3 regions of the Akkermansia massiliensis genome follow, and region 3 is predicted to be linked to each of the others. Evidence: riboswitches for the same ligand, from Rfam matches in the RefSeq annotation. Region 3 holds a riboswitch; each other region holds the start of a gene.

Region 1 (10,071 bases), 840 kb from region 3:
AAGGGCTCCCAGGAAGGGCAAGAGGACATAACGCATCTGCATGGAGGAAAGGTACGTGGCCCGGATTCCAAGTCAATCCCGCAGCCCATCATTTCCCGTGGATGCACCGGAAAGGCCGCCCCGGGAAGAAGCTCCCGCCCGGAGGCCCCCCCCTACTTCTCGCCGAAGTCATATTTCTCCGTCTTCCACAGGAACATGCGCCGGTACAGGTGGTATTCCGTCACGCAGAGGACGGGCATGCCGATGATTCCGATGAACGGCAGCAGGCGGAACAGATGGCGGCACAGGAAGAGCACCACCATCAGGAAGCTTTCCCTGAATACGGTCATGTACAGGGAATACGGGTTGATGAGCGTCCTCTTGTACAGGGAGGAGGCCAGCAGCGGCCCCAGGATGGGAATGATGCCCAGCACGACCACGGCCGCAAAGGTCCAGCCCCTGCGGCGCCCAACATACGCATCATACTGGTCCACGGATTGTTCCCCCTGGAGCACCGCCTTTCCGCAGGCGGGGCAGCGCTGGTTCAGCGTAGGCTCATGGAGCGGCTGGCCGCAGTAGAAGCACCGCCGGTAGCTGCGGAGGACTTCCTCATGCCTTTTCCATCCGGTGGACGGAATCACGGTGCGCAGCCTGGAATAACCAATCCAGTTCAGGGCGCGGGGTTTGGGATTGGACGTGCCGCACTTGGGGCAGTGCAGGCCGCACGGGTACATCATGGTGCCGCATTTGGAGCAGAAAATGCGGTGGTCGTATTCCCGGCGGCGGCAAAAAAGGTAGTAGGCCCCCAGGGCCAGCCCGCCCAGGAGGCCCAGCGCGATCACCACCCACGGATACAGCAGGGAGTAGGCCACCAGGTATTCCGTCCAGGAGTGGTCGGACTGGTGCATGAGGGATTCCGGGCCGATGGGGTTCTGCGCCACGTCCGGAAGGCCGCTCACGTATTTTTCACCCATGTCCCTCAGCGGCCCCGCGGGGAGCCATTGTTGTATGGGAATGGGTTCTCTCATGATTTGGCATGCATGCAGGGTTCACAATACAGACAGGATTTCCCCCCGGTTTCCGTCAAAAAAGCCTGTGTCATCCAGCATACGGCGTCCCCGGCGGAATAGGGAGGGGAAAGTGGGCCATGGACGGAAAATTCCGCCGGGAACGTGGAAGAGGCCCTTTTCATCCGGGGCTTTTCCGTGTAATATTCCCGCCATGCCAACACTCCGCCAAGCCGCCAAGGACGACATCATGCTGATTCATGAACTGGCCCTCCAGGCTTTTCCGGCCACTTACCGGGACCTCCTTTCCCAGGAGCAGATGGATTTCATGATGGACTGGATGTATTCCCCCGCCAATCTGGAGAAGCAGATGGAGGAAGGGCACGTGTATTTCATCGCCTCCCATCAGGGGGAGGACTGCGGCTACCTGTCCGTCCAGCCGGAAGGCCCCGGCGTCTTCCACTTGCAGAAAATTTATGTTCTGCCCGGCTTCCAGGGGCTGCACATCGGCAGCTACCTGTTCCGCCAGGCCGTCAGCTACATCAGGAGCATCCACCCGGAACCGTGCCTGATGCGCCTGAACGTGAACCGCTATAATACCCGGGCGGTGGAGTTTTACCGGCGCATGGGGATGCGGGAACTGGAACGCGGGGATTTCCACATCGGCCACGGTTATTACATGACGGATTACATCATGGGGCTGGATATTGCCTGAAGCGTTTTTCCCATGGGAACGGGCCGCCGGGCTTCCCCGGACCGGAAGTGCGCAGCCCGTCGAAACAGAACAGGCGGGACAGCCGAGGAAACAACCGGAGAAGGCAGCGCGGGGCGCGAGCTTCCTTCTTGACACTCAATGCGGGATTCTGCATCATTCATCCTATGAAAACCTTTACTGCCCTCATTCTGTCCGGCTCCATTGCCGCCATGACGGCCCCGGCTTTCCTCCACGCGGCGGACAACGGGAACGGCGCCAAAGTCACCTACCCATCCTTTGACGAAGGCAGCCACCTCCACGGGCCGAGAATCAAGGCTTCCGACCTGAAGGGGAAGGTGGTGTTTTTTGAATACTGGGGCATCAACTGCCCTCCCTGCATCGCCAGCATGCCGCATTTGCAGGAATTACAGGACAAATTCCAATCCAAGGGTTTCACCGTGGTTGGCAGTCACCGCCAGGGGCTGACCCCCAGGGTGAAGCAGTTCCTGGAGGAAAAGAAGATTACCTTCCCCGTCTATCAGGGGCTGGATATTCCGGCGGCCTCCTGCCCGGGCGGCCTGCCGCATGCGGTGCTGATCGGGGCCAACGGAAAGGTGGTGGCCAAGGGGCATCCCACCCAGCTTTACGACCTGGTGAAAAAGGAGGTGATGAAGGTGGAACGCGGCCTTCCCATCCTGGAAGGCGTGGAGCTGGACAAGTACAAATCCCTGGCCAAGACGGTCGTTTCCAACGGCAGCAACATCGAGTCCAAGATCACGCCCCTGCGGAAGAAAACGGACGACGAGGAGGCCCAGGCCGTCTGCGCCGCTTTTGACGAATGGCTGGGAGACGCCAAGGACATGGTGCAGGCCCAGATCCAGTCCAACCCGCTGGAAGCGGTGACGGCCATCACGCGCCTCAAGACGGCGGTCCCCTCCGTCAAGGAGTTCGACGAACCGCTGGCGACTCTGAAGGCGAACAAGGACCTGCCGAAGCTGGCCGACCTCAACAAGAAGATTTCCGCCCTGGAACAGCGCAAGGCGAAAGGGAGAAAGGTTTCTGAATCCGACCTCAAATCCCTGACGCAGGCCGTGGACAAATTCGCGGAGTCCGATAATGAAGCCACGCAGACCGTTGCGGGCAATCTGAAAAAGAGCCTTTCTTCCCTGGCTGTGCCAGAGGCTCCGGAAGATAAATAAGCCTTTCAGCCGAACGGCATTTCATCCGGAACAAACAGGCGTTTACGGACGCCTGTTTCTTTTTTCTCCGGAAGCTTTTTTCTTCTTCCCGGATAAGACATCCGGAGCGGAGAGAACGGAACAGGTTGCCCGGACAAAGGAGGAGAGAGCCCGGTCATCATCCAGTTCCGTCATCAGGAAATGCGGCCTGGCGCCGGGATAGGGACTGCCCTGCTCCTGCTGCGGAAGCAGCTTCAGGCCCGGCTCCGTGATTTTGACAAATAATTGGTTGTCACATACCAGGCCGAAATATTTCCGGTCACAGTACAGGCCGTATTCCCCAAACATTTTTTTGAAGGAAATGTCCCCGGCATGCCGGAGCTGGAAACAGATATATTCTACAACATCCGGGGAAGAAGCCATGCTCCATGTTCTCATACCTGCCCCGCCTTCTGCAAGCAGCAAACTCCGGCCTGCGGCCTACCGGATTGGAAAGCCCCGGCACGGTACGGAATGGGGCGCTTCCTCCCTCTCTTTTCCGCCGGGATTTCTGCACCCCGGAATGCCCCGTCTTCCACCGCTTCCGCATCCGGAACCTGCATTTTTTCCAAGAGCAGGCGCAGGAACGGCCAAAAGGCGGTTTTTACCCGTCCACGCACATTTTTTCCCAGTCTCCGGAAATTCGGCGGCGTTCTAATAAACATTGACAGTGACGGCTAAAAACGCCATTAAACACGCCGAAGCAACGGGGAATTCCGTGAGAACCGGAAACAGTCGCGCTGCGGTATCGGGTTACAAACCCTCAAGGAACGCTTTTCCGCCAGCGTTCCGGTCAGCCAGTCCTCCCATTCCGGAGGGTGAAGGCGAGGGGGAGGTTGGAGACCCGGAGTCCGAATATCCTTGCTCCGGTTCACCATACCTTATCAACGCATGATTGAAGCATCCTCTTACGTACCGGGGGCATTCCTGCCCCTTTCCTCCGTTTTTCTTGCAGGACTCACCCTGTTTTCCCTGCCTGTGCTTTCCGCCGCCCCATGCAGGGCGGAAGCGTCCCCCGCCCCGGCGGAACAGGCGGCGCCGTCACGGCAGGAAGGGCTTCTTCTCGTGGCCTTCGGGACCAGCCACCAGGACGCTACCGTCTCCTACAAGGAGCTGGAGAAGGACATGCTGGCCCATTATGCCCCGGACCGCCTGAAGTGGAGCTATACTTCAAGCATTATCCGCAGGAAGCTTGCCGGACGCGGAACCCCCGTTCCCTCCGTGGAGGAAAATCTGGAACAGATGGCCCGCAAAGGCATACGCACATTGCGCGTCCAGTCCCTTCACATCGCCCCCGGCGAGGAGTTTTCCCGGATGGAGAGGCAGATCGTCAGTTTCCTGGCGCGCCATCCGGACAGCTTTGACCACGTGTTCATCGGCCGCCCCCTGCTGGAAAGCGAACGGGACAGGAACGAGGCCATCACGGCCCTTCTGGAGCATTTCCCCGCGGAACGGAAGAAGGATGAAGCCATCCTGCTCATGGGGCACGGCCAGCAGGAAGGACGCTGCGACATGGTGCTTTCCGACTTCGCCCGCGAGCTGAACGACCGCGACAGCCTGGCGTTTTTCGCCACCGTGGAAGGAACGCGGGGGGTGGCCCCCATTCTGGAACAGCTTAAAAAGTCCGGCGCCAAGACCGTCTGGCTGGCCCCCTTCATGCTGGTGGCCGGAGACCACGCCAAGAACGACCTGGGCGGGGATGAGGAGGATTCCTGGGCTTCCATGCTCAGGAAGGAGGGCTTCACCGTCAAGACCCACCTGCGTGGGCTGGGGGAAAACCCGGGCATCCGCGCCGTTTTCTCCCGCCATGCCCGGACCACGGAGGACGACCTCATGACCCCCAAACAAGCGCATTGACATGGCCAGCCCTGGAAAGTTCTACGGGGTGGGCATCGGCCCCGGAAATCCGGAATACCTCACGCTCAAGGCCGTCAACGTCTTCCGCTCCGTGGACGTGGTGTTTACGGTGACCGGACCCAACAGCGATTTCAGCATTTCCGAAGCGGTGGTGCGTTCCGTGGGCGGCGTGAAGGCGGAGTTCCGCAAGCTGGTTTTCAGCATGTCCCGCGACGCGAGAACCAGGCAGGAGCAGATTGAAAAGAATACGGCCATTATTGAGGGAGTTCTTTCCCGCGGCCTGGACTGCGCCTTTGCCACGCTGGGAGACGCCATGACCTACAGCACCTTCGGCTATATTCTGAGCCTCCTGCTCAGCCGGAATCCCGGCCTGCACGCGGAAGTGGTGCCGGGCGTCACCTCCTTCTGCACCCTGGCGGCCCGCAGCCGCCAAATACTGGTGGAAAACGGGGAACGGCTCCGGGTCATTCCCGCCTTCAAGCCGGAGATGGCGGATTCCCTGGAGTTCCCGCCCGGAACCACCACCGTTCTCATGAAGACCTACCGCAGCCGCGCGCGCCTGATGGAGCGCATCCGGCGGGAAAAGGACATCCGCGTCATTTACGGGGAAAGGCTCGGCATGCCCGACGAGTTTATTACGGACGACATCGACGTCATTGACGCAAGGCCGGAAGAATACCTTTCCCTGATGTTCGTCAAGAAGGCATGAACCGCACCAGGCACTCCCGCACCTATCCCTGGCGCCGGCCCCTCCGCTGGCTCTGGCTGGCGCTGGCCCTGGCAGCCTCCGGAGTCATGGTGGTCCACATGCCCGCCGGCATGGGCGCCGGGGGATCGGGAAAAGCCCGCACAGCCATGAAGCCTGCCGGGGAATCCACCCGGGAAACGCAGGCGGGAGGGGAAAAGACGGAAGCCGCCGCTTCCAGCCCTGCCCCGCCGCCCAAAAAGAGCCATCATTCCCGGAACACCCAGGTTCCGGAGACAGGCGCGGGAAAAATTCTGGCGCGCCTTCCCCAGATTGGCAGCCTGATCGGCCTGGTGGCCGTGGCGGCCTTCATCGGCGGCATTGCTGAAATCTTCCGCTGGCATCTTGCCCTGGGCAAGCTGTTCGGCGGACTGGCCCGCTGGGCCCACCTGCCGGAAATCATCAGCCTGTCCATCCCCACGGCGCTTTATTCCAATGCCGCCGCCAACGGCATGCTGGTGAGCAGCCACGCAAAAGGCAAAATTACTCATTCCAACCTGATTGCGGGCGGCATGGTGAACAGCTACCTTTCCTACGTCTCCCACTCCCTGCGGGTGGCGTATCCGGTCATCGGCGCGGTGGGGCTGCCCGCCATCTGCTACTTCGGGTGGCAGATGGGCTTCGGCTTCCTGTTCATAGCGGCCGTGCTGTTCCTCCACCGCAGGAAGAGCCCCGCCGCCGTGCCGGATTCCGGGAATGCCGGCGCCGTGGCCGCCGCGGAGCACGCCTCCCCGGAATGGCGCACATCCCTGCGCCAGACGTGCCTGCGGGTGCTGGCGCTTGTTTTCCGGATGCTCTGCCTGACGGTCCCCCTGATGATCGGCGTGGAATGGCTGATGAAAAACGGCCTGTTTTCCTGGTGGGAGGAACATGTGCCAGACTGGGTGAACCGCATTTTTCCCGCGGAGCTCATGAGCATCGTCGCCGCGCAGATGGGCGGCCTGGTCCAGGCCGCAGGGGTGGCCGCCAACCTCCGCAGCCACGGCATGGTCACCTCCTCCCAGATTCTGCTGGCCATGCTGGTAGCCAGCGCCATCGGCAACCCCATCCGCGCCCTGCGGCGCAACCTTCCCTCCGCCATGGGCATCTTCCCCACGCGGGATGCCCTGACCATCGTGGTGGTCATGCAGCTTTCCCGCATGATCGGGGCCATCCTTCTTATTGCCCTGACGGGACTTTTCATCCACTATACCCACTGACTTCTCATGACCTCTGAATTTAACATCCGCTGGGACATGCCCCCCGCCGCCATTGAGGCGGAAAGCTTTGCCGCCATTGAACGAGAGTTCCACGGCTGGGAAGAGCTGCCGCCTGCCGAATGGAAGGTCATGCGGCGGCTCATCCACACCACGGCGGACCTTTCCATCGGCGAGGGGCTGGCGTTCCGCCATGATCCCATTCCCTCCGCCCTGGAGGCGCTCCGCAGGCACTGCCCCATCTTTTGCGATTCCAACATGATCCGCGCCGGACTTTCCGTGGAACGGCTGAGGCGCGCCCATCCCGGCTACGCACGGGAGGACATCCACTGCCATATTTCCGATGCCGACATTGCGGAACAGGCCAAATCCACAGGCAGGACGCGCGCCATCTGCGCCGCGGAAAAAGCGCGCCCCATCCTGGACGGAGCCATCGTCCTCATCGGGAACGCTCCCCTTTCCCTGGCCCGCATCGCCCGGTACGCGCTGGAGGAAGGCATCAGGCCCGCCCTGATCGTAGGCATGCCGGTGGGCTTCGTCAACGTCGTGGAATCCAAGCTGCTGACCGGGACGTGCCCCGTCCCGCAGATTGTCCTGGACGGGCGGCGCGGCGGGAGCGCCCTGGCCGTGACCACCCTGCACGCCATTCTGGAAAACCTGCCCGCCTCCTAAGTTTTCCGCATTCCAAAAAGCCGTCCCCCATCCATGTCCGCCCCCCTCCGCCAGCCGCTCCGGAAAGGATTTTCCACAGGAGCCAATGCCGCCGCCGCCATCACGGCCGCATGGAAAACGCTGAACGGGGAAGAAATCAACGGACCGCTTCCCCTGCTTTTCCCGGACGGGGAGACGAGAACGCTTCCGCTGGCAGACTGCGCGCCGGGGTTCGCCCGCATCGTCAAGGACGGAGGGGACGACCCGGACTGCACCCATGGAGCCGTGCTGGAAGCGCGCGTAAGCGCAGCCGTGCCGGAGCAGGCCGCCCGGGAAGATTATCTCCTGCCCATTGGCCGGGCCCTCCTCATCCTGCGCTCCGGCGGAGGCATAGGCCTGTGCACGCTGCCGGGCCTGGACTGCGAGCAGCACAAATGGGCCATCAACCACGGACCGCGGCGCATGATTACGGACAATCTGGCACGCGCCGGCATGCGGGAAGGGTGCTGGCTGGCGGAAATTTCCGTGCGGGACGGGGAAAAGCTCGCCGGGAAAACGCTCAATCCCCTGCTTGGCGTGGTGGGGGGCATCTCCATTCTGGGCACCAGCGGCATCGTTCGCCCGTACAGCCATGAAGCCTACATCGCCACCATCCGCATCTGCGTGCGCTCTACCCGGCTTTCCGGCTTCAGGAAGGCCGTGTTCTGCACCGGGGGCCGCACCGCCGCGCTGGCGAAGACCCTCCTGCCGGAATACCCCTCCATTTCCTTCATCTGCATTGGGGATTTCATTGCGGAAAGCCTCCAGAGCGCAGGTGAACAGGGCATGACGGAAGCCGTAGTGGCCTGCATGCCGGGCAAGCTCTGCAAGTACGCCGCCGGATTTGCCAACACCCACGCCCACAAGGTGGCCCAGGACATGCCGCTCTTTCTCCGCACGGCGGAACGCCATGCGCCGCTTTCCGGGGAAGCGCGCCGGGGCATCCTGGCCTGTTCTTCCGTCCGCCAGGCGCTCTCCCTGACGCCGGAAGAGGCCCACCTTTCCATTTACCGCGACCTCGCCGCGGAAGCGCAGCGCCAGTTCCAGCGCCACGTGCCCGGCCTTCCCGTCCGTTTCCTGATTTCCGGCTTTTCCGGCAACCTCCTTCTCGACATACCTCCATGCCACCCCTGACTGTTTTTTCCTGCGGCACAGGCCCGCTTCAACCGTCCCCGGCCCTGCTTGGCAAACTGGCAGAGGCACAGAGCATTTACGCCTCCTCCGCCCTGCTGGAAGCCTGTCCCCCTTCCGACGCCCGGCGCATCCCCATCGGCAAAAACGCGCGGGAACAGGCGCGGGAAGCCCTGGAAGAAGCACGGCACGGCAACAACGTAGTGGTGCTGGCCTCCGGAGACGCCCTGTTCCACGGCATGGGCGGCACGCTCCAATCCCTGGCTTGTGACGGAGACCGGCTGGAATTCATCCCCGCCCCCACGTCCTTCCAGGCCCTGTTCCACCGCCTGGGCATGGCGTGGGACCGCGCACGCTGCTTCAGCGCGCACAGCACGGAATATATTCCGTGGGGGGAAATTCTGGCCCAGCCGCTCGCCGTCATCTACGGAGGCCATCCCTTCACCGCCTGCCGCCTGGCCGCGGCGGCCATGGAGTTCCATCCGTCAGCGGCGGGGCGTTCCGCCGTGGCGGCCCAATGCCTGGGAATGGCTGACGAGCGCATTCTGCAAGGAACCCTGGCGGAGCTGGCCAGGGAGGAATGCTCCCCTACTTCCATGCTCCTGCTGCTGCCGGACAACCGCCCCGGAGCCGCGCCCGTCCTGCCTCTGGGACTGCCCGCGGATTTTTATGAAAAGGAGAACAACCTGATTACGGCGGAGGAAGTGAGGGCGGTCATCCTGTCCAAGCTGCGCCTTCCGGCCTGGGGGGTGCTGTGGGACGTGGGAGCCGGGAGCGGCTCCATCGGCCTGGAAGCCGCCGCCCTGCGCCCCGGACTTTCCGTGTACGGGCTGGAACGGCAGGCTGGCCGCCTGGAACTGATGCGCCGGAATTGCCGGCGCCTGGGCTGCGTGAATTACACCTGCATGCAGGGAGAAGCGCCGGAGGCCCTGGACGCGTTGCCCAAGCCCGACCGCATTTTCACGGGAGGAGGGGGCGCCGGGCTGGAATCCATCATGCAGGCCTGTTTTGACGCCCTGAACCCCGGCGGCCTTCTGGTAGCCTCCGCCGTAACCACGGAAAGCGAGCACCTGCTTTACGGCTGGAACGCCGCCGCACGCACGGGGATGTTCTCCCTGGACATCGCCTCCGAATCTCCCATTGCCGGAACCTACCACCATCTGCGGCACGGCAACCGCATCACCCTTTTCACCTATTCCCGCGCATGAATACCGCCCGTTTTCCCATCCATTTCATAGGAGCCGGCCCCGGAGCCGAAGACCTGATTACCGAACGAGGCGCCGCCCTCCTGAAGGAGGCCGACGTAGTCGTGTATGCCGGGTCCCTGGTCAACCCGGCGCACCTCAAGCGCTGCCGCCCGGAGGCGGAACTTCATGACAGCGCCAGAATGAACCTGAAGGAACAGGTGGAAGTGATGGCCCGGGGCGTGCTGGAAGGGAAAAAAGTGGTGCGCCTCCACACGGGGGACCCCTCCATGTACGGAGCCGTCGCGGAGCAATTCGACCTGCTTGACAAGAAGGGCATTGAATCCATCGTGGTGCCGGGAGTCAGCAGC
Region 2 (10,071 bases), on a different contig from region 3:
AGGCGGTAGTGGCCGGCGGCCAGCGCTACGAAGAGAACGCCGGAGAGGCCGAGGTTCAGGCCGTATATTTTAATGCTGCCGAGGGCGATGCCAAAGAAGATGATTCCGAAGAGAACCAGGGTGTTGTGGTTGAGCAGGATGTCGAACATGGTCGGCTGGGTCAGACTTTGCCCGGAGCGAACTCGAAGTTGCGGAAGTGGACGGGGATGGAGGCCGGCTCCAGCCTGGTCCGGTCAAACAACCGGCTCGGCGCGGGGAGAGAGTTGAGTGTTTGTTTGGTCAGGTAGAAATTTTGCACGAAGTAGTTGCCCCCATACCCGCGCTTTGTCAAGTCGCGTATGATGTTGTTGACGTGATCTTCCGTCAATAAATCGGGATGGACGGTGGTTCTGACTTCAAAGGCGGTTTGGGAGGCGATCAGGTAGTCCAGAGTTGCGGAAAAGGAGGGGAAAAGGTCGGGCCTGCCGGTGACGGCGCCGTATTGTTCGGGGGGCGCCTTGTAGTCCAGGGCGATGTAGTCGCAAAGCCCCTCTTCCACCAGCGCTTTCACCACGCCGGGCCTCGTGCCGTTGGTGTCTATTTTAATCGCGAAGCCTAGCTGCCGTATCTCGCGGCAGATGGGGATAAGGTCGGGACACAGCGTGCACTCGCCGCCGGACAGGACTACCCCGTCCAGAAATCCCACCCGATCTCTGAGGAAATCAAGGTAGTCCGTCCGGTCTCCGGCAGGAGAGCCCGTTCCTCTGACCAGGGAGACGTTGTAACAGTACTGACAAAACAAGTTACAGCCTCTCAGCCAGAAGATGCAGGCCACCTTGTTTGGAAAATCCAGCAAGGTGAGCGGCGTGATGTCCGCTATGCCCCGGCCCGTTCCCATTGACTTCGCATATGTTATTGGGAAAATTACCGCGGCTGTTCCGTTTGGGCGGAGCAGGAGCAGGGACGGTCCGGTTCCACGAAGTGGACGCGGTCGTGGAATTCGCCCTGTTTGCCGGCGTTAAAGGTTTCCACAGGGCGGTGATAGCCCATGACGCGCGTGTAAACGGTGCAGCGGGTACGGTCCTGTGCGTATTTGCTTAATATTTCCTGTTTGGTCATTGTCGTATTGATGGCTGGGTTTTGAAACGAGGCGGCTGGTTGAAAAGGGTTATTCATGCCTGTGGATGTGGAGCAGCTCTTCATCACAGAAGGGGCAGTACTGGTGCTCCCCGCGCAGGTAGCCGTGCTTGTCGCAGACGGAGAAGAGCGGGGTGACGGTCAGGTACGGCATGCGGAAGCGGGTCAGCACCTTGCGGACGATGTCCCGGCAGGCTTCCGGGGAGCTGATGGCTTCATTCATGTACATGTGGAAGACGGTTCCCCCCGTGTAGCAGCACTGGAGTTCGTCCTGGAGCTGGAGCGCACGGAACAGGTCGCTCGTGTGGTCCACGGGGAGCTGGGAGCTGTTCGTGTAGTAACGCTGCCCCACGGGCCCGGCCTGGAGGATGTCCGGATAGCGCTTCTGGTCCTCCCGGGCAAAGCGGTGGGTGGTGCCTTCCGCAGGGGTGGCTTCCAGGTTGTACAGGTTGCCGGTTTCCTCCTGGTACTCCTGCATGCGCAGGCGGATGAATTCCAGGATTTCCTCCGCAAAGGTCCTGCCTTCCTCGGAGGTGATGTCCATCGAGTCGTTGGAGAAGTTGCGCAGCAGTTCGTTCATGCCGTTGACCCCGATGGTGGAGAAGTGGTTGCGGAAGGTGGGCAGGTAGCGCCTGGTGTAGGGGTACAGGCCGCGGTCGTACATTTCCTGGACGAAGGTTCTTTTCTTTTCCAGGCAGGATTTGGCCAGGTCCAGCAGTTCCCCCAGCCGGGCGAACAGTGCTTCCCGGTTCTGCTTGAACAGGTAGCCCAGCCGGGCCAGGTTGATGGTCACCACGCCGATGGAGCCGGTCATTTCCGCGGAGCCGAAGAGGCCGCCGCCGCGCTTGAGCAGCTCCCGCAGGTCCAGCTGGAGGCGGCAGCACATGGAGCGCACGGCGTCCGGCTTGTAGGCCCGTTCGTCCGGCACGCGTTCCCCGTTTTCATTCACGGTGTACTGGCTGCCGATGAAGTTCTGGAAGTAGGAGGAGCCGATCTTGGCGGCGTTTTCAAACAGGAGCGGCACGTTTTCCCCTTCCCAGTCAAAGTCTTCCGTGATGTTGACGGTGGGGATGGGGAAGGTGAAGGGCTGCCCGGTGCTGTCCCCTTCCGTGAGCACCTCGTAAAAGGCCTTGTTGATCAGGTTCATTTCCTTCTGGAAATGCTTGTAGGTCAGCTCTGTCAGCTTGTTCACGCCGCGTTCCCGCGCCAGGGAGAGCAGGCCCGGGTCCTCCACCCCTTCAAAGAGGTGCTCCCCGCCGCTGAAGGGGGCCTGGTCCCGCAGGTCCCGCGGCACGGTCCAGTCGATCGTGACGTTGGTGAAGGGGGACTGCCCCCAGCGGGAGGGCACGTTCAGGTTGTAGACGAAGCTGCGGATGTCCTTCTTGATGCGCGTGAAATCCGCCTGGTCCTTGAAGGCGTAAGGCGCCAGGAAGGTGTCAAAGGAGCTGAAGGCCTGGGCTCCGGCCCATTCGCTTTGCAGAATGCCCAGAAAGTTGGCCATCTGGCCCAGTGCTTCCCGGAAGTGGCGCGGCGGCCTGCTGTTCACGCGGCTGCGCACGCCGTTGAATCCTTCGTTGAGCAGGTTGCGGAGGCTCCACCCGGCGCAGTACCCGGTCAGGCAGTCCAGGTCATGAATGTGGTAGTCCCCTTCCCGGTGGGCGGCCCCCTCCCGTGCGGAATAAACCTGGTCCAGCCAGTAGTTGGCAATCACCTTTCCCGCCGTGTTATTGATGAGGCCGGCGTTGGAATACGTGGTGTTGGAGTTGGCGGCGATGCGCCAGTCGCTCTGGCCGATGTATTCCTCCACCGTCTGCTTGCAGTCCACGTACGTGTTGCCGGAATAGAGGCCCCCGAGCTGTTCGCGCTGCATTTTGTGCAGGAAGCGGTAGGTGATGAAGGTCTTGGCCGTGTCAAAGTATCCGCAGCGGAACAGGGCGCGTTCTATCATGTCCTGGATTTCTTCCACATGCGCGCAGTCCTGATGGCTCAGCTTGGCTTCCACTTCTTCGTAAATGGAACGGTTGTAGGCGGTGCCGGAGCTGTGGAACGCGTTCTTGACGGCTTCCTCAATTTTGTAGCCCTGGTATTGTTCCTTTTTTCCGGAACGCTTGATGATGCTTGTTGCCATGGTGGGTGTCTCGCTTGGAAGGGATGATGACCGCTCATCCGCGAGCCTGGGCAAAAGCCTGGAAAAATCATAGGCAGGGGCCGCCGCATGCGTGCATTTTTAACAAGGGGCACGATGAGGACCTGTGCGTATGTTCATCCTGTCCGCGGGATGGGATACGGGGGCATCAGGTCGTCTTCTGGCTTCCGGTGCGACATGTGATGGGGACTTCCCGACTGCTGGCAGTCAGTGTCCGGTCCATCGTCTACCGGTTACAGCGGCGCGTCCGCGACGGATTTTCACCGTCTTCCGTTACCTGCGCTGAAACGCAATGAACCACAGAAAGAGAGCCCCCGCAAGGAAAATGTATAAATAATGTATTAAATATTTATAATGATACAATATGTTGTATATATGCTGCAGGGAATGGTTGATAACGCGGCATTCCCTTCCGTCATGGCACCATATGTGCCCTTGCCTCCCCTTTCCGGGGACCGGGGGAAAACGGGACAGGCCGAAAAGGGAAGATTCATTCCTCACGGAGAAATTTCAGCGCGGCTTTTTCCGTACCAGTCAAATGAATTTCTTTTCCTTTTCAAAAAACGGATGGCGTAAATCCTTCCTGCTGCTGGTTCTTCCCGCGCTTTCTGCGGGGAGCCCCGCTTCCGGCGCTCCCGCGGACTGGAATGAAAAGACCATCCGGGATAATCTCCGCCTGGTGGCGAAATGGCAGGCGGAGCATCCCAGAAAACGCTCGCCGCTGCACTGGACCTACGGCGCCTTTTATTCCGGCCTGGTGCAGTATGGCCTGGCCGTCCCGGAAGGGCCGGGATTGCCGCTGCTGAGGAAAACAGGAGGGGAACAGGAATGGAGAACCCTGAAACGGCATTACCATGCGGACGATCACGCCGTGGGCCACGCCTGGATGGAGATGGCGATGGAAGACGGAAATACCGCTGCGGCGGAGAAAATACGCGCCGTGCTGGACGGGGTGATGAACCGGCCCTCCTCCGCTTCCCTCCAGTTCGGGACTCCCGGCTGCCAGGACCGCTGGAGCTGGTCGGACGCCCTGTTCATGTCCCCTCCCGTGTTCGTGAAGCTGGCGGCCTATACCGGAGACCGCCGGTATCTGGAATTCATGGACAGGGAATACAAGCTCACCTGCGACTATCTTTTTGACCGGAAGGAAGGGCTGTTTTTCCGTGATTCCCGTTACTTCACCATTCCGGCGGCTAATGGGAAAAAGATGTTCTGGAGCCGGGGCAACGGCTGGGTGATTGCCGGACTGCCGCTTATTCTTCAGGACATGCCCGCGGACTGGCCTTCCCGCCCCTTTTATGAGGATCTGCTCAAGCGTATGGCGGCATCCCTGAAAAAATGCCAGTCGCCCGACGGTTCCTGGCACGCCAGCCTGCTGGACCCGGAAGAGCCCCCCTTGAAGGAGATGAGCGGCACCCTCTTTATCATGTACGGGATGCTGTGGGGGGTGAACCAGGGGTATCTGGATGCGGATGAATATCTTCCCGTCATCCGCAGGGCGTGGAAGGCCGCCTGTGATTCCGTCAACGCGGAAGGCGCGCTGGGCTGGGTGCAGCCCATTGCCGACAAGCCGGGCCATTATTCCGGGGAGGATACGGAAGCATACGGCGCGGGCGCCTACCTGATGGCCGGCACCGAACTGCGCAAATACGTCATTGGCCGGGACCATCCGCAGAGAAAGACTGTAACCGTCACGAACCCACTGGCCAAGTTCCGTCCTGCTGAAACCGTGTCGGTGCCCTGGACGTCCGGAACTTCCGGGAATGCCGCCGCCCTTCGCGTGTTTGACGTCCGCCACGGGCGCGTCATCCCGCACCAACTGGCGGATACGGATGGAGACGGAAGGACGGATACTCTTTTGTTCCAGAGCAATTTCCGGCCCGGAACGGCCCGTGATTTCTGGATTCTGAACGATTCCTCCCTGAAGGCGGCTCCTTCCGCGGACGTCTGTTTCAGCCGCCTGGTCCCGGAACGCCTGGATGATTTCGCGTGGGAGAACGATCTTACGGCGCACCGGATTTACGGTCCGGCCGTTGCCAGGCCGGCCCCTGAGGGGGAGGGCCTGGTTTCCAGCGGAACGGATGTATGGAGCAAGCGCGCGGGTGCTCCCGTCATCAATGAATTCTACAAGCGGGGGGATTACCACCGGGATCATGGCAGGGGACTGGACATGTACAACGTAGGGCCGGGACGGGGCTGCGGCGGCATTGCCGTGTTCAGGGATGGGAAACCGCATGCATCCGGAAACTGGGCCAGCGCGCGGGCATTGTACAACGGTCCGGTCCAGACCGCTTTTGAGGTGGTTTATGCGCCGTGGGACATTGGCGGCGGCGTACGCGTGGCGGAGACGCGGAGGGTGGCTCTGGACGCAGGAAGCCGTTTTTCCAAAGTCCGCAGCACCTTGACCATCCGGGGGGCGGAAACGGTGAAGGCCGGCGTGGGAATGGATACCGGAAAGGGCAGGAATGATTATGAAACGGTCACGAAGGACCGGGAGGACGGCGGCTTGATGACGGCATGGAGCAGGCCCCGGAAGAATGACGGATGCCTGGGAACCGCCGTGATAGTTCCCTGGGGTCCGGAAGGCGGGGCAGTGGACTCGGAAGGCTGTACCTACTGGATCAGGGAGGCGGCGAACGGAAAGCCCTTTGAGTGGTACATGGGGGCGGTTTGGGACAAGGCTTCTCCGTTCAAATCCTCTGCCGCCTGGGAGGCGGAGGCACGCCGCGTCCGGGAGTGCGTCAGGCATCCCCTGCGAGTCCGGGTACGGTAGAGTTCGTCCTATCCTGCCGTTCCCCGCAGAGGATGACGGCAGCTTCCATCTTTTTTACGGAAGCGGCTGCGGCGGTGCGGGAGCGGCCAGCCATTCCGCCAGCACTTCCGGCTGGAGGGGGGCCGGGGTTTCCCGGGCGTCCGGAGAGGCCAGATTCAGGCCGTTCCGGACGACTTCCGACCGGATGGAGGCCAGGGAAAGGAGGGTGTGGAAAATGTGGTCGTGGGAGACGGCTTTCAGGCGGTTGGCCTTCAGCGCGCGCACCATGTCCGGGTAGCGTGAGGCGAAGGCGTCCGAATACCACACGAACATGGCGGGACGGTAAACAGGCGGCAGAACATGCCCCTGGAACATTTTTCCTTCCTCGCCCAGCGCCACGCCATGGTCGGAGCAGTAAAAATAAATGGCCGGCCTGTCCTTCAACAGTGCAATCATGCGGTGGACGGAGGCGTCCAGGTCCACGATGGAATTGTCATACGCATTGACGGTTTCTTCCAGACGGGCCTTGGGGTCGTCCATGTTGCAGGACGCCGGGGTAAAGCGTTCCGCCTGTGCGGGGTAGCTGAACGCCATGTGGCTGCCGTTGTTGTAAATGACGTAAAGCTGTTTTTCCCGGCCGTGCCGTTTCAGGGATTCCTCCATGACCAGGGAGGTGCGTTCCTGCATCATTCCGGGCGTTTCGTGCATGGGCGGCGTCTGCTTCCGTTCCCGGCAGTTCCGGGTCAGGATGCCCAGGGAATAGTCATGGATGGAGTCTCCGCACAGGTCCATGATCCGGACGGTGCGGAAACCGTGCTTGTTGAACAGGTCAATGAAGGAGGAATGGGCGGGGCGGCGGCGGGACAGTTCCGCATCCGTAAACATGCCGATGGCGGAAATCCTGGTCACGATGCCGAAGGAGGTGGCGTGGGGGAAGGAAACGACGTTGGGTTCCCGGGAAAGCAGGGGCATCGTGTTCTGGTGGTAGCCGTTGAGGGAAAGGTGGTCCGCGCGCACGCTCTCGCCCATGTGGAAGACCACGGCCAGGTCGTCCGGAGCGTCGCATCCGGAGAGGGGTTCCGCGCAGGACGGCAGGTTCCGGAGTTCATTGAAACGGCTTGCGTCCTGGGTGACGTATTCGTCCGCCAGCTTGTACGCCATCACGAAGTCCACGAGGGGCCAGCCCTTGGCCTTGTCAGAGGTGTAGTAAAGGTAAAGGGGTTCCGAGCTGTAGGAGGTGGCCGGAATGCCCAGCAGCAGAAAGATTCCGTACAGGCTCCAGATGCACGCCAGCGCGCCCCACGTGGCCTTCTGGCGCAGGGAACGGCGGCTCCAGTAAATGGCCAGGTAAATGAAGGCCGCCAGCAGCAGGGCCCCGGTGGCGGAGGCGGCGGTGCAGAAGGCGCAGGCTTCCCGGAAGTTGGTCTCCGCCATGCTGGAAAGGACGGAGAGGTTCAGCGTCAGCCCGTACCGCATCTGCATCATGTACAGGCCCGCGTTGAACAGGATGATGGCCGGAAGGACGACGTAGGCGGTAAAGCGGTATTTCAGGCAGAGAAGGATGGTGCCGCAGAGCAGGGAGGCGGAACAGGCGATGCCCATGCAGCTCATCAGCACGCTCTGGCCGTCATTGAGCACATAAGGATTGACCACCAGAGCCGCCGCGAGTCCGGCTGCCCACAGGCAGCGCATGCGGCGCGGAAAGAACGCGGCGCGAAGAGCCTGGAAGACGGCGGAAAGAGCGCCTGGCCGGCCTGCGTACCGTTCTGCGGAACGGGTGGATGCATGGGGAGGGGTCATCGCAAAGAAAGGATAAAGTATTCTTCCTGCTTGAAGGGGTGAGCCATTGTAAGGGTTTCACGGTGATGCTCAAGCAGAATGTGGCGGAACGCCTTTTCATGGAAGGGCCCAGGCAGGAAAAGGGAACCGCCGTTGAAACGGCGGTGCCGATAGCATCCGCCATTTTTTGCGCTTGGGGCTTGGTGCGGATGGCGGCGCAGGCAATTGGTCGTGGGGGCAATTGGTTGTGGGGGCAGCCCGTCCGGCATGCGGGGTTGACGGAAAGAGGGGACTTTCCGGTTGTAGTTGACAGGCCCGGTTTTGGGAGGGTATAGGGAAGCTTATGGAAAATCAGCCCGTTGTGCTGCAATGTCCTCAAGCTGTGAAAGGAGCCGCCTGTATTTGTGTCGTGGGGGCCGTGTCATTGCCCTGGGTCGCAGCGGCTTCCGGCCTGGGGCTTGTTCCCGGAACCGTGCTGGGCGCAGCCGGGATTTTGCTGGGGGTGGCTTCCGTTGCCTGCGCCGTTGTCGCCTTGTGCAGAAAATCCGTCGCATTCGGCATCATCATGATTTTAATCGGGATGCTCGCCTGCGCCGTAGCCGGAACGGAATGCATGTATTTAATGTTTTAAATGAACAAGTCCATCAATCCGGGCATTCAAAAAAGGTCCGGGGCCGGATGCACGTGGGAGGAGAGGACCAGGGCCACCCGGACAGTCGGAAGTGGAGAAAAGTCTTGAAGTCCGGAAAAGGGCCGGAACACGGTTCTGGAACGGCGCTTGCGGAATGACCGGAAGGGAAAAGCCGGCGATGCTTCTTCTCTGGCCGCTTCCCCAGATGGCAGCGGTTTCCGGCCTGTAAAAACCCGCCCGGAATGTTCCGGGCGGGTTTTGTGTGCCATGGATGGCCTCCGGTGCTCAGACGGAGTTTACCCGATGACGAGGAATTTTTCAGCCTTGGTGCCGCAGAGGGGGCAGGCGTCCACGCCTTCCAGAGATTTGAAGGTGTCCCCGCACACCAGGCATACCCAGTATTGCCTGGGCAGGGCGCTGGTGTCTCCGTTTTCCAGGGCCTTGAGGGCGGCGGCATAAAAATCGGCGTGTTCCTTTTCCGCTTCCGTGGCCCACGTGAAGGAGCGGACGGCGGCCTTCTGGCCTTCCTCTTCCGCCACGGCGATGAATTCCGGATACATGCTTTCGAATTCGTGGGTTTCCCCGGCGATGGCGGCTTTCAGGTTTTCCGCGGTGGTTCCTACATGAATCTGGATATCGATGGGGTCCATCGTTGCGCCCAGCTTTTCCAGAACCTTGTTGTGGTTGGCGGCGTGGACGGATTCCGCCTTGGAGGCGGCTTCAAACAATTTCTGAATGAGGGGCTGCCCTTCCTGGGCGGCTTTGGCGGCATAGGCTGCGTAAGTGGCGGAGGCGGTGCTTTCGCCCGTAATGGCGGCTTTCAGGTTTTCTATGGTTTTAGTCATCGGGAATGAATTTATAATAATTCTAAAAAGATGCAACTGAAAAAATCCTCCAAGGGAAGAAAAAACGCAAATTCCCCTTTCTGCGGCATCACGGGGAGCCGTTACACAATGATTCATTGACGCATGCATGGCGAGCCTGTACAACGGAAACGTTATGAAGAGCATTGTAACAATTAGTTCGGCATGTGCCCTGGCATTTGCAGGTATGGCTTCCGCCCAGGATGCCCCGGCTCCGGCACCCGCCCCGGCCGCTGAAACCCCTGCCGCGCCCACCGCGCCGGCCGCTGAAGTTTCCAAGGAAGCGAAGGAAGCCGCTGACCAGATGCTGGCTTTGATGAAGGAAATGTCCGCCACGCTCAGCACGGTGAAGGACAAGGCCACCGCAGACGCGGCTGCTGAAAAGATGGCGAAGATCAATGAAAAGGGCGAAGCCCTTTCCAAGAGCGCCCAGAAGGTCCAGGCTGAAATGGATGCCGCCATGCAGGCGCGCCAAGCCGAACTCCTGCCCATTTTCATGGGCATGATGACCGACATGCAGCGCTTGCAGCAGGCCGACTTCTTCGGAAGCCAGGCCCTGAAGGACGCCATGAAGCAGACCGGAGCTTCCGGTCCCGAAGAAGGCGTTGAAGTGGAGGAAGAAGTGGAAGTGGAAGCCGTTCCGGCCCCCGCTCCCGCTCCAAAGGAAGCTCCCGCTCCCGCCGCCAAGTAACTTTCTTTTTCAGGATTGATCCTCCTCCGGCATCTCTGGGTGCCGGAGGATTTTTTATGGGGAGGCCGTCCTGAAAAGCCTCCGTGGCGTGCC
Region 3 (10,071 bases):
GGCATTCCGGAGCGGGCAGATGGGGCGTGATTTGCTCCAGGCTGCGGAGGATGCGTTCCGTTTCACGCTCCGTAAGATGGGGGCGCATGTCCGGGCCGGGAATGTGGTCCGTAACCACGTGCATGACCCACGTGTGGGGCTCCAGTTCCCGGGTCAGGTCAATGGCGCGGATGATGTTTTCCGTGTAGCGGCGCCCTGATTCCTCCGTGGCGAAGCCGCCGTCCGTGGGCAGGTGGACGTTCCACTTGACCCCGGCGTCCGCGGCGATTCCGGCCAGCTCCCGGATTTCCGCCGGGGTAATGAGTCCCTCCCCGTGCTCTCCGGCTTCCAGCAGGAGCAGGGCGATGTCATCCGCGTAATGGACGCATTCCCTGATGGCGGGGACGTAGTAGTCCGGGATGATGAAGGAGGTGCAGCCGATGTTGAGGCCCGGAACGCGGCATTTGTGCGGAGTTTTCATAAGGTGCAGAAGGTGAGCAGGACGAGCCATTCCGTGCATTCCACGGTGCAGCCGAACACGTCCCCGGTGACGCCTCCCAGGCGGCGGCGGGCATACAGGAGCAGGGCCGTGGAACCGGCCAGGGCCGTGAGCAGGGCGTACAGCCCGTGCCATCCTGCCAGCGCGCAGGCAGCCAGGGTGACGGCGGCGGCTATCAGGTCGTGGACGGGGCGCGTCCCTTGCTTGAAGGCTTCCCCCATGCCGCCGGGGCGCGCGCCCGGAAAGCGCATGGCGATGAAGATCTGGCTGCGGGCCAGCAGCCCGGCCAGCGCGCACGCCGTGAGCAGCAGCTCCCATGAACCGCAGGCCGCCAGCGCCGCCAGCGCGGCGCCCTTGAAGGCCAGGTTAAAGAACAGGGCCGTGCCGCCGAAGGTGCCCAGGCGGGAGTCTTTCATGATTTCCAGCCTGCGTTCCCTCGGCACTTCCACGGGCAGTCCGTCCCCGCAGTCCGCCACTCCGTCCAGATGCAGGCCGCCCGTGATGGCTACCCAGCAGGCGCAGCCGATGACGCCGCAGACCAGCGAGGGGAAGAGCAGGGTGGCCGCCCAGGTCAGGCCGCCTGCCAGCCCTCCCACGACGAGACCGACCAGCGGGAGCCATGCGGAGATGCCGTTCAGGTCGTTTTGCAGCGGCCACGGGCCTACGGGCAGCCGGGTCAGGAAGCCGAAGGCGGAGCGGATGGTGGTAATGACGGCCATGGCGCAGGGAAAGGAGGAGTTAGCGCGGAACGGTGATGTCCAGTTCCGGCAGGGTTTTCATTTCAGACAGCACGCGCGTGGCGGCGTCCAGCAGAGGAAAGAACAGGGCCGCCCCCGTGCCTTCCCCCAGGCAGAGGCCCAGGTCCATGTACATGGTGACGCCGATGTGGTCCATGATGAGCTTGTGCCCCGGTTCCGCGGAGTTGTGGGAACCGATGAAGTACTGAGCCGCTTCCGGGCGTATGCCCTGGGCGATGGCTGCCGCCGCCCCGGCAATGAAGCCGTCAATGACGATGGGGACGCGCAGGGAGGCCGCGCCCAGCATCAGTCCGGCCATGGCCCCTATTTCCGGTCCTCCTACCTTCGCCAGCACGTCGATGGCGTCGGAAGGGTCGGGGTTGTTCAGGGCGATTCCCTGTTCGATGAGCTCTATTTTTTTACGGATGACTTCCCCCTTGACGCCGGAGCCGCGCCCCGTCACGGTTTCCACCGGGGTTCCCGTGAGCACGGCCACGATGGCGGAAGAGGGCGTGGTATTGCCGATGCCCATTTCTCCGGCTGCCACGATGTCCAGCCCCCTGGCTTTTTCCTCCCGGGCCATGTCGATTCCCACTTGCAGGCATTCCAGCGCCTGTTCCCTTGTCATGGCCGGGCCCCTGCTGAAATCGTTGGCTCCGTGCATAACTTTTCTTTTCACCAGCCCCGGCAGGTCGCCGAAGTCGTAATTCACGCCCACGTCCACCACGGAGAGGCGGGCTCCCGCGTTGCGCGTGAAGGCGTTGATGGTGCCGCCGCCTTGAAGGAAATTGCGGGTCTGGATGTAAGTGACGTCCGTGGACGTCAGGCTGAGGCCGTGGTCGGCAATGTGGTGGTCCGCGGCGAAGAGGACCACGGCTTTGTCCTTCAGGCGCGGCGCGGGATTGCCGGTCATGGCGGCAATCTGGATGGCTACGGGTTCCAGCTTCCCCAGCGCGAGGGGGGGCTTGGCCAGTATTTTCTGATGTTCCAGGGCGGTTTTGGCGGCCTGTTCGTCCAGCGGGGGAATATGCAGTTTGTTCATGATGGTCAGAAGCGGGGAATGAAGAAAAGGATGAGGGAGAAGACCAGCGTGCCCGCGGCGGCGGTCATCCACATGAGGCGTATGGCCAGGGCCAGGTCACTGACGGCGGCTTCCGTGCGCCCGGTTCCTATCCACGGATAGTCCGCAGGAATCCCCTTGTAGGAGACCGGACCGCCGATGCGGAGGCCCAGCGCGCCCGCGAAGGCCGCCTCGCTCCAGGCGGAGTTTGGGCTGGCATGGGCGCGGCGGAAGGCCCAGCCCGTAGTGAGCGCCCTCCGGGCGGAGGTTCCCTTCACGAAGAGGGCCGCCAGGGAAATGCACGGCAGGATGAGGCGCGCGGGGATAAAGTTGAGCGCATCGTCCGTGCGGGCGGCAAAGGTGCCGAAGCGTCTGTACCGGTCGTTCTTTTTCCCCCACATGGCATCCAGAATATTGAAAACGCGGTGCGTCAGCGCGGCGAAGGCCGCGCCGAAAGGACCTCCTGCCAAACAGCCTGCTGTAGCCCAGAACAAGGTGGAAAAGACGCCGTCCGTCAGATTTTCCGCCACGCTTTCAATAGCCGCCCTGGCCATGCCGTGACGGTCCAGCCGTTCCGTGTCCCTCCCTACGATCATGGAAACGGCGTGCCGCGCCTCGCCGTCCTTCCCGCTGCGCAGGGCGTTCGCCACCCGCAGCGCATGTTCCGCCAGGCCGCGCGGGGCCATGCAGATGTAAATGACCAGAACGGCCGGAATCCAGGGAATCCACGGGGAGGGGAAGACGGAAAAGGGAAGGCAGAATACCGCGCAGGCAAGCCATGCGGCGGCGCAGGTTCCTAAAGCCGCCGCCGTTCCCGCCGTAAAAGTCCCTCCCCACAGCCGCCGTGCCAGGGTTTCCGCGCGGCGCGCGCACCAGCCGATCAGGCAGACGGGATGGAACCTGTTGGGCGGATCCCCCGCCAGAATATCCAGCAGAAGGGCCGCAGGCAGGATGAACGGGCACGGAAGCATGGGTCAGCGTTTCAGTTGAAGAATACGGTAGATGGCCTTGAGGTCCAGATGCTCCCGGACTACGTCCGCCAGGCGGTCCAGCGCGCCGTCCAGGTCATAGGAGGCGTGCAGGGATGGATTGGGGGACAAACCGGAATCCACTCTGACCATGTTGATGAACGCGCGGCGGAACTCGTCGCCGTCCAGCATGCCGTGCAGGTACGTGGCCCAGATTCGGCCTTTGCCGTAGCCGCAGGGGGAGCCGTCTTCCCGGAACATGATGGGGACGCTCGCTCCCTCATGGCGGGTGACGCCGTGGTGGATTTCATAGCCCGCCGCGGGAGGGGCCAGCGGCGTGCTTGCCCGGCGCACGTTGAGCAGGGTTTTGGCGGCGGCGAAAGTGGTGGAAAGCTCCAGCAGGCCAAGCCCCGGCGTCCGTTCCTCCGCGGATTCCATGTGCAGCGGGTCCAGAATGTCCGTTCCCAGCATTTGCAGGCCGCCGCAGACGCCCAGCATCCACTTTCCCTGTTCAGCGTGCCGGCGGATGGGTTCTTCCAGCCCTGCGGCGCGCAGTCCGGCCAGGTCCGCCGCCACGCTCTTGGTGCCGGGCAGGATGACCAGGTCCGGGTTCCCCCATTCCTCCCGTGTCCGCACCTGGCGGAGGCGAACGTCCGGCTCCGCCGCCAGCGGGGCGAAGTCCGTGAAGTTGGAGACGTGGGCGGGCATCACTACGGCCACGTCCAGGCAGTCCGCGTGCCTGGCTTGCTCGTCCTGTTCAAAGGGCAGAGCGGCCCGGTCCTCTTCCGGAATGCTGATGTTCCGTATCATCGGGATGACGCCCAGCACGGGCCTGCCCGTACGGTCCAGCATGTAGCTGTGCGCCGGGGCCAGCAGCTCCGGGTCTCCGCGGAACTTGTTGACCACAAAGCCCGCCAGCAGCTCTTTTTCCCAGGGGGCGAACGTCATCCACGTCCCCAGGAAGGAGGCGTACACGCCGCCCCGGTCAATGTCCCCGGTGAGCAGAACTTTGGCGCGCGCATAGCGGGCCATGTTCATGTTCACCACGTCTGCGGATTTCAGGTTGATTTCTCCGGGGCTTCCGGCCCCTTCCAGGCAGAGGACGTCATACTCGTCCGCCAGGGAATCGTACGCCCGGCGCACGTCCGGCCAGAAGCGCCTTTTGGCCGTAAAATATTCCCGCGCCTCCATGTGGCCTACGGCACGCCCCATCACGATCACCTGGGAGCCGGTGTTGGAATGGGGCTTGAGCAGGATGGGATTCATCCTGGCATCCGGGTCGATGCGGCAGGCCTGGGCCTGCACCATCTGGGCGCGGCCCATTTCCTCCCCCAGCGCGGTTACGCCGGAGTTGAGGGCCATGTTCTGCGCCTTGAACGGGGCCACCCGGTGGCCGTCCTGAAGAAAAATGCGGCACAGGGCCGCCGTGAGCACGCTTTTTCCAGCATCGGAGCAGGTGCCCTGAATCATCAGGGCCGGTTTGGGCAGTTTGCGGAGAATGGCGGGGCCGCCTCCCTTCAGCTCGGCCCGCAGGGCCTCTGCCAGCAGGGCGTGTTCTTCCGGCGTGCGGACGCCTGCACGGAACCAGCCGCCGTTTTCCAGCCCCGGATAATTGGAGCAGTCGCGCAGCGCGATGCCGTGGTTTTTCAGGAGCCGGGCGGCCAGGCCGGAAGGCGCCCCCGCCAGACGGAAGAGCAGGAAGTTGGCCCCGGACGGCAGCACGGCGGCGCCCGGCAGGGCAGAAAGCCTGCGGAACAGGTCTTCCCGGCGTTCCCGGTTCAGGGCGCGTTCCCCGTCCGCCCATGAAGGCGGCTGTTCCAGCACGGCCCGCGCCGCAGTCGCTGCAAAGGCGTTCACGTTCCACGCGGGCAGGGACTGCCTCAGCCGTTCCGCCAGTGGAGCGGCGCAGACGGAAAAGCCGCACCGGACGCCGGCGATGCCGTAAAATTTGGTCAGGGAACGCAGGACAACCAGGTTGGGCAGAAGGGCCGCGTCACGGAGAAGCGATTCCGTTCCGTCCGCGTAGTCAATGAAGGATTCGTCAATAATCCAGACGACTCCGGGGCGGTTCCGCACGGCCTGCCGCAGGGCCGGAACGTCCAGCAGCCCGCCGGATGGATTGCAGGGATTAGCCAGGAAAACGGCGCTTCCGTCTGCGGCCTGTTCCGCCGGCAGGAGGGAAGACGGAATGAAGGAATCCCGTTCCTCCGTCCGGATGGAAAGAACGTCCGTGCCGTGGCGCAGGCAGGCCAGCCTGTATTCGGAAAAAGCGGGTTCCGGAATGACGGCCCGTTTCAGTTCCAGCGCGCGCGGGAGGGCGTGAATCAGTTCGTTGGCTCCGTTGCCGAAGGTGAAGCAACCGGAAGGCAGCCCGTAATGAACCGCCGCCAGTTCCCGCAGCTCCGCCATGTCCGGGGAGGGGTAGGGAACGGCTGCATCCATGGCCTTCCACAGCGCGGAGGCAATGAACTCCGGCATTCCCTCCGGCCTCAGGTTGACGCTGAAATCCAGAATCTCCCGTTCGGGCCGTCCGGCGTCCGCCGCCAGGGATTTTAAATCCCCTCCGTGTGAAAAACTGTTCATGCCGTAGTAATTAAGACCGGCGTTCCAGGATGGCGCCTGTTCCGGAAAAAGGAAGGAAACGCCTTGAAGAAACGGTTTTTCCGGAAGTTGGGAACTCCTCTGAAAACGGAAATCCTTCCCCGCTGCGGGAAGGAGGGTGAAAGGCGTGTCATGGGCGCATCATGTCCTGTACGCGCCGGGGGTGACAAGACAAAAATGGAGAACTCCGGTTGGAAAAACGGGATGGCGCGCGGCGGCTGAAAAGAGGAAGCGTCCATAAAGCGGCGGAATGTTCAAAGAAAAATTTTTTTGGCTTGTCATACCGGTCTCTTTGGTATTTCATCCGTCTCATGAACCCTCATGGGAAGGGTTACAGACCTCAGGGACGCCCGTAGCCGGGCAGGAAATAGATTGGGGAATACCGGTGTGAATCCGGAGCGGTACCGCCACTGTAAGCGAGCCTGTCTCGCAAGCCAGAAGACCAGCCTGTGGGGTTGTCCAACTGTTCGGCGAGTTACCGAACGTAAGGCACCACAACCATGCTTTATACGAAGAAAGCCCTTCAGATGGGCGCTATTGCCGTTGGCCTTGCCGCATTCGCAGGCCAGTCCTCTCTTGCCGAGTCTGCTAAAAAAGAAGACTCCAAGCCCTCCGCCAGTTCGGAAACCATGCAGGTCATGCCGGAATTGACCATGGCGTCCCACTTTACGGGCGTGCCGTACAACCGGTCCGGGGTATCCGTTTCCATCATCAATCCGGAAGAATTCCAGAAAGCGGGCATTGAAACCCTGACAGGAGCCCTTTCCCAGACTCCCGGCGTCTTCACGCTGGACGGCGGCGGCACCTGGCAGCGCGGTTCCGTGAGCAACACCGTCATCCGCGGGATGAACAAGGAAACCTACACCCTGACCATGGTTGACGGCATGCGCATCAGTGATGTCAACATGTCCGGCAACAAGCTGCTGGGGATCACCAATCTCTTTACGGTGGACAATGTGGAAGTGGTGAAGGGCGCCCAGGGCGCCGTCTTCGGTTCCGGCGCCATTGGCGGCGTTGTCGCCATGGACACCCCGGAAGGGGAAGGCGATCCCGTGACCAGGATTTTTGCGGAAGCCGGTTCTTTCCATTCCTTCAACAGCTACGCGACTTCCTCAGGCAAGATCAAGAAGCTTTCCTACTTTGTGGGCGTGGGGTTTGAATCCACGGAAAACGATCCCACCATTTATCCGGCCATTTATGACAACCGGAAAGGCATGAACGACTTCCGCCAGTGGCAGGAAGCCGTGCGCCTGGGCTATGACGTCAATGACAAGGTGAAGGTGGGCTTTACCTACCGCCGCCTGGATTCCTACTTTGAATACCCCACGCCGTATGTGGATTACGACCAGTGGCCCGCCGTGACGGACCCCCACCTGTACAACACGGAAGACAAGAACCGCAGCAACCTGGTGACGGGGCGCGTGGATGCGGAAATTACCAAGCTGTGGTCCACCAGCTTCATGATCGGGCATTACAACATGGACTATTCCACGCATACGCCGGGCTTCGATTTCCAGCCCAACGTGATGTGCAACCGCCGCTTCCAGACGGAATGGCGCAATGCACTTACGTGGAACAAGGAATGGAAGACGGTCGCCGGCATGGCCTGGGACCGCTCCGACTACATGAGCGAAAACAATTACGTGGCCAAGGATGAATGGCAGAGCACGCTTGCCTTCTTTGCGGAGCAGATGTGGGCGCCCACGGACAACTTTGACGCCAGCGTGGCCCTGCGCCTGGAGCATGATTCCGTCTGGAACAACCACTTCACGTGGCGTTATTCCAATTCCTGGAAGGTGACGGGCAAGGATTCCCCCACCCGTATTTTCGGTTCCGTGGGTTCCGGATTCCGCGCCCCCACCTACTTTGAACAGTACGCCGCCAATTACGGCTACGTGGGCAATCCGGACCTGGATGTGTCCAAATCCCTGGGCGGAGACCTGGGCGTGGAACAGCGCCTGGCGGACAACCATTACGCTTCCGTGACGGGATTCTGGACCCGCATCAACGATGAAATCGGCACCAGGAGCGTAGGCACGTGGCCCAACTCCTACACGACTTACGACAACTTCTCCCACGCCACTTCCTATGGCGTGGAAGTAGCGTTCAAGGGGCAGTTCAAGGATGCGTGGAACAGCGGCTATTATGCCAACTACACCTTCACGATGCCCAAGCGCGACTCCATCGGCAAATATGAAACCATCCAGATGGCCAATACTGCCCGCCACACCATCAACGCGGAGGTTTATACCTCTCCGGTTGAAAAACTGACGGTCGGCTTCGGCGTAACATCCGCCATGGGCCGTACGGACTACAACTATGCCCGTCTGGACAACTTCTTTACGGCGCGTTTGTTCGCCAGGTACCAGGTGACGGACAATGTGGCGTTTCATGTGCGTGTGGAAAACCTGTTTGACCAGAATTTCATCATCACGAATGACTATAACTTCGGACCGCGCCAGGCCCGGGGGCTGGGAGTCTTCGGCGGCGTGACGGTCGAATTCTAATTGCTTTTCAGGACTAATTGTTGATTGCACCCCCATCTTCCGTCTTGCGGGCTGTTTCAGGCGAAGGGAACAGCCACGGGCGGAAGATGGGCTTTTTGTTTTCCGGTGGTTCCGGAATCGGTTAACATGCGGCGGTAATCTAAGCTGTGTTTCGCTGGCTGTACATTCTGGGGGCGTTGGTCCTCGCCGTCTTTCTGGGAGGAGTCCTTTACTTCGCCCAGCGGGAAGCGGACGTTTGGCATGAGGCCTCCGGACGGACGGACGGCAGGGGCATGCCTGCCGTGTTTGACGGCTTCGTGGAACGGTGGAACAGATCTGTGGAGCGGGAACTGCTCCGGGAACTGGCAGGCGGCGAGCGGAAGAAAAGCCTGCTGTCCGTCTCCCGTGGCGATGGGGATGGGCGGCGTCTGGCCGAGCAGGAGCGTTCCGTGGAACGCATCGGCAGAAGGCTGGAGCTGAAAGACCATATCCGCCAGCTTCCCCTGGAGGAGGTTCCTGCTGGATTGGAATGGCAGACCGGAATGGAGGAACCGGAAGTGGGTGACCCCCGGGCCGTGAAAGGGGGGCTGGTCCGGCTGTGGATCAATACGCCGTTTCCCGGAACCCTGCGGGCGTTCGGACCGGGAAGCGAGACCTTTTTCAACTACTCCGCCATTGACAACGTGTGGCTTCCCCTGGTGGGGTTGCATCCGGAAACCTTCCGGCCCATTCCGGGGCTAGCGGACCGCTGGGCCGTCTCCGCGGACGGGAAAACCGTTTTTTACCATTTGGACCCGGAAGCGACGTACTCGGACGGCCGCCCCGTAAGGGCGCAGGACTTCCTGCTGAATATCTGCCTCCGCACGTCCGGCTTTGCCCGGGACCCCTTCTGGACCACCCTGTTCCGTTCCACGTATGACCAGATTACGGTATACGGGGATTCCGTCATTGCCCTGACGCTTCCGTCACCCGGGCCGCTGCTGCCTTACATGGCCTGCGTGGATTTCCATCCGGCCCATCCCGGTTTTTACCATGATTTCAACTCCCTGTTTCTGGAACGCTACCAGTGGAAGGTTCCGCCGAATACGGGGGGCTACGTGGTGGTTCCCGGTAAAATACGGATAGGCGAGCGCATCACCCTGGCCCGCGTGAAGGACTGGTGGGCGAAGGACAGGAAATACTACCGCTATTCCTGCAATGCGGACCAGGTGGAGCATGTATTTGTAAACCTGGAAAACAAGGCGGTTGAAATGTTCCGCCGCGGGGAGCTGGACATGATGAACGTCCGCAAGCCGGAAGTGTGGGAAAACAGGCTGGAACTGCCGGAAGTGCACCGGGGCTACATAGACAAGTACAGCCTGGAAGCCGGTTATGCCTGCCCCCCGTACGGCCTGTACCTGAACTGTGCGGACAAGCTTCTGAAAAACCCCGGCATTCGCAGGGGGCTGGCGCATTCCGTGAACATGGGCATGGTGATTGATACCCTGTTCCGCGGGAATATGAGAAGGCTGGGCTCCTACATGGAGGGGTACGGCGATCTGACGCTTCCGCTGAAAGCGCCGGAATACAGCAAGAAAAAAGCCATGGAACATTTTGCCCGCGCCGGCTACCGGGAAATGGGGGAGGACGGCGTGCTGAAGAATGAACGGGGGGAACGGCTGGTGGTGGAACTGACCTTCGCGGACTCCTCCACCCTGATGACCAATGTTTGTTCCATCCTACGGCAGGAGGCCCTGAAATG

The links. Region 3 has a riboswitch for cobalamin ahead of M8N44_RS02580 (TonB-dependent receptor plug domain-containing protein). Riboswitches for the same ligand answer to the same signal wherever they lie in the genome.
Region 1: linked by a shared signal. The riboswitch ahead of M8N44_RS06255 (sirohydrochlorin cobaltochelatase) and the one ahead of M8N44_RS02580 (TonB-dependent receptor plug domain-containing protein) in region 3 are both predicted to bind cobalamin.
Region 2: linked by a shared signal. The riboswitch ahead of M8N44_RS09885 (ribonucleoside triphosphate reductase) and the one ahead of M8N44_RS02580 (TonB-dependent receptor plug domain-containing protein) in region 3 are both predicted to bind cobalamin.

Annotation. Positions count from the first base shown of each region.
Region 1 covers NZ_JAMGSI010000001.1:1,450,883-1,460,953, forward strand. The annotation lists gene M8N44_RS06230 (hypothetical protein) at 1-42, opposite strand, end outside; gene M8N44_RS06235 (hypothetical protein) at 153-1,007, opposite strand; gene M8N44_RS06240 (GNAT family N-acetyltransferase) at 1,201-1,701, shown strand; gene M8N44_RS06245 (TlpA disulfide reductase family protein) at 1,866-2,879, shown strand; gene M8N44_RS06250 (TfoX/Sxy family protein) at 2,922-3,296, opposite strand; cobalamin riboswitch at 3,550-3,776, shown strand; gene M8N44_RS06255 (sirohydrochlorin cobaltochelatase) at 3,789-4,754, shown strand; gene cobI (precorrin-2 C(20)-methyltransferase) at 4,756-5,463, shown strand; gene M8N44_RS06265 (hypothetical protein) at 5,460-6,698, shown strand; gene M8N44_RS06270 (precorrin-8X methylmutase) at 6,705-7,367, shown strand; gene cbiD (cobalt-precorrin-5B (C(1))-methyltransferase CbiD) at 7,401-8,519, shown strand; gene cbiT (precorrin-6Y C5,15-methyltransferase (decarboxylating) subunit CbiT) at 8,507-9,724, shown strand; gene cobM (precorrin-4 C(11)-methyltransferase) at 9,721-10,071, shown strand, end outside.
Region 2 covers NZ_JAMGSI010000002.1:512,037-522,107, reverse strand. The annotation lists gene M8N44_RS09900 (aspartate:alanine exchanger family transporter) at 1-149, opposite strand, end outside; gene M8N44_RS09895 (anaerobic ribonucleoside-triphosphate reductase activating protein) at 161-877, opposite strand; gene nrdD (anaerobic ribonucleoside-triphosphate reductase) at 904-1,098, opposite strand; gene M8N44_RS09885 (ribonucleoside triphosphate reductase) at 1,148-3,244, opposite strand; cobalamin riboswitch at 3,397-3,570, opposite strand; gene M8N44_RS09880 (glycoside hydrolase family 88 protein) at 3,801-6,035, shown strand; gene M8N44_RS09875 (phosphoethanolamine transferase) at 6,090-7,814, opposite strand; gene M8N44_RS09870 (hypothetical protein) at 8,169-8,408, opposite strand; gene M8N44_RS09865 (rubrerythrin family protein) at 8,721-9,269, opposite strand; gene M8N44_RS09860 (hypothetical protein) at 9,475-9,978, shown strand.
Region 3 covers NZ_JAMGSI010000001.1:610,681-620,751, forward strand. The annotation lists gene cbiR (cobamide remodeling phosphodiesterase CbiR) at 1-460, opposite strand, end outside; gene cobS (adenosylcobinamide-GDP ribazoletransferase) at 457-1,197, opposite strand; gene cobT (nicotinate-nucleotide--dimethylbenzimidazole phosphoribosyltransferase) at 1,217-2,257, opposite strand; gene cbiB (adenosylcobinamide-phosphate synthase CbiB) at 2,263-3,246, opposite strand; gene M8N44_RS02575 (cobyric acid synthase) at 3,250-5,826, opposite strand; cobalamin riboswitch at 6,170-6,309, shown strand; gene M8N44_RS02580 (TonB-dependent receptor plug domain-containing protein) at 6,345-8,351, shown strand; gene M8N44_RS02585 (extracellular solute-binding protein) at 8,498-10,071, shown strand, end outside.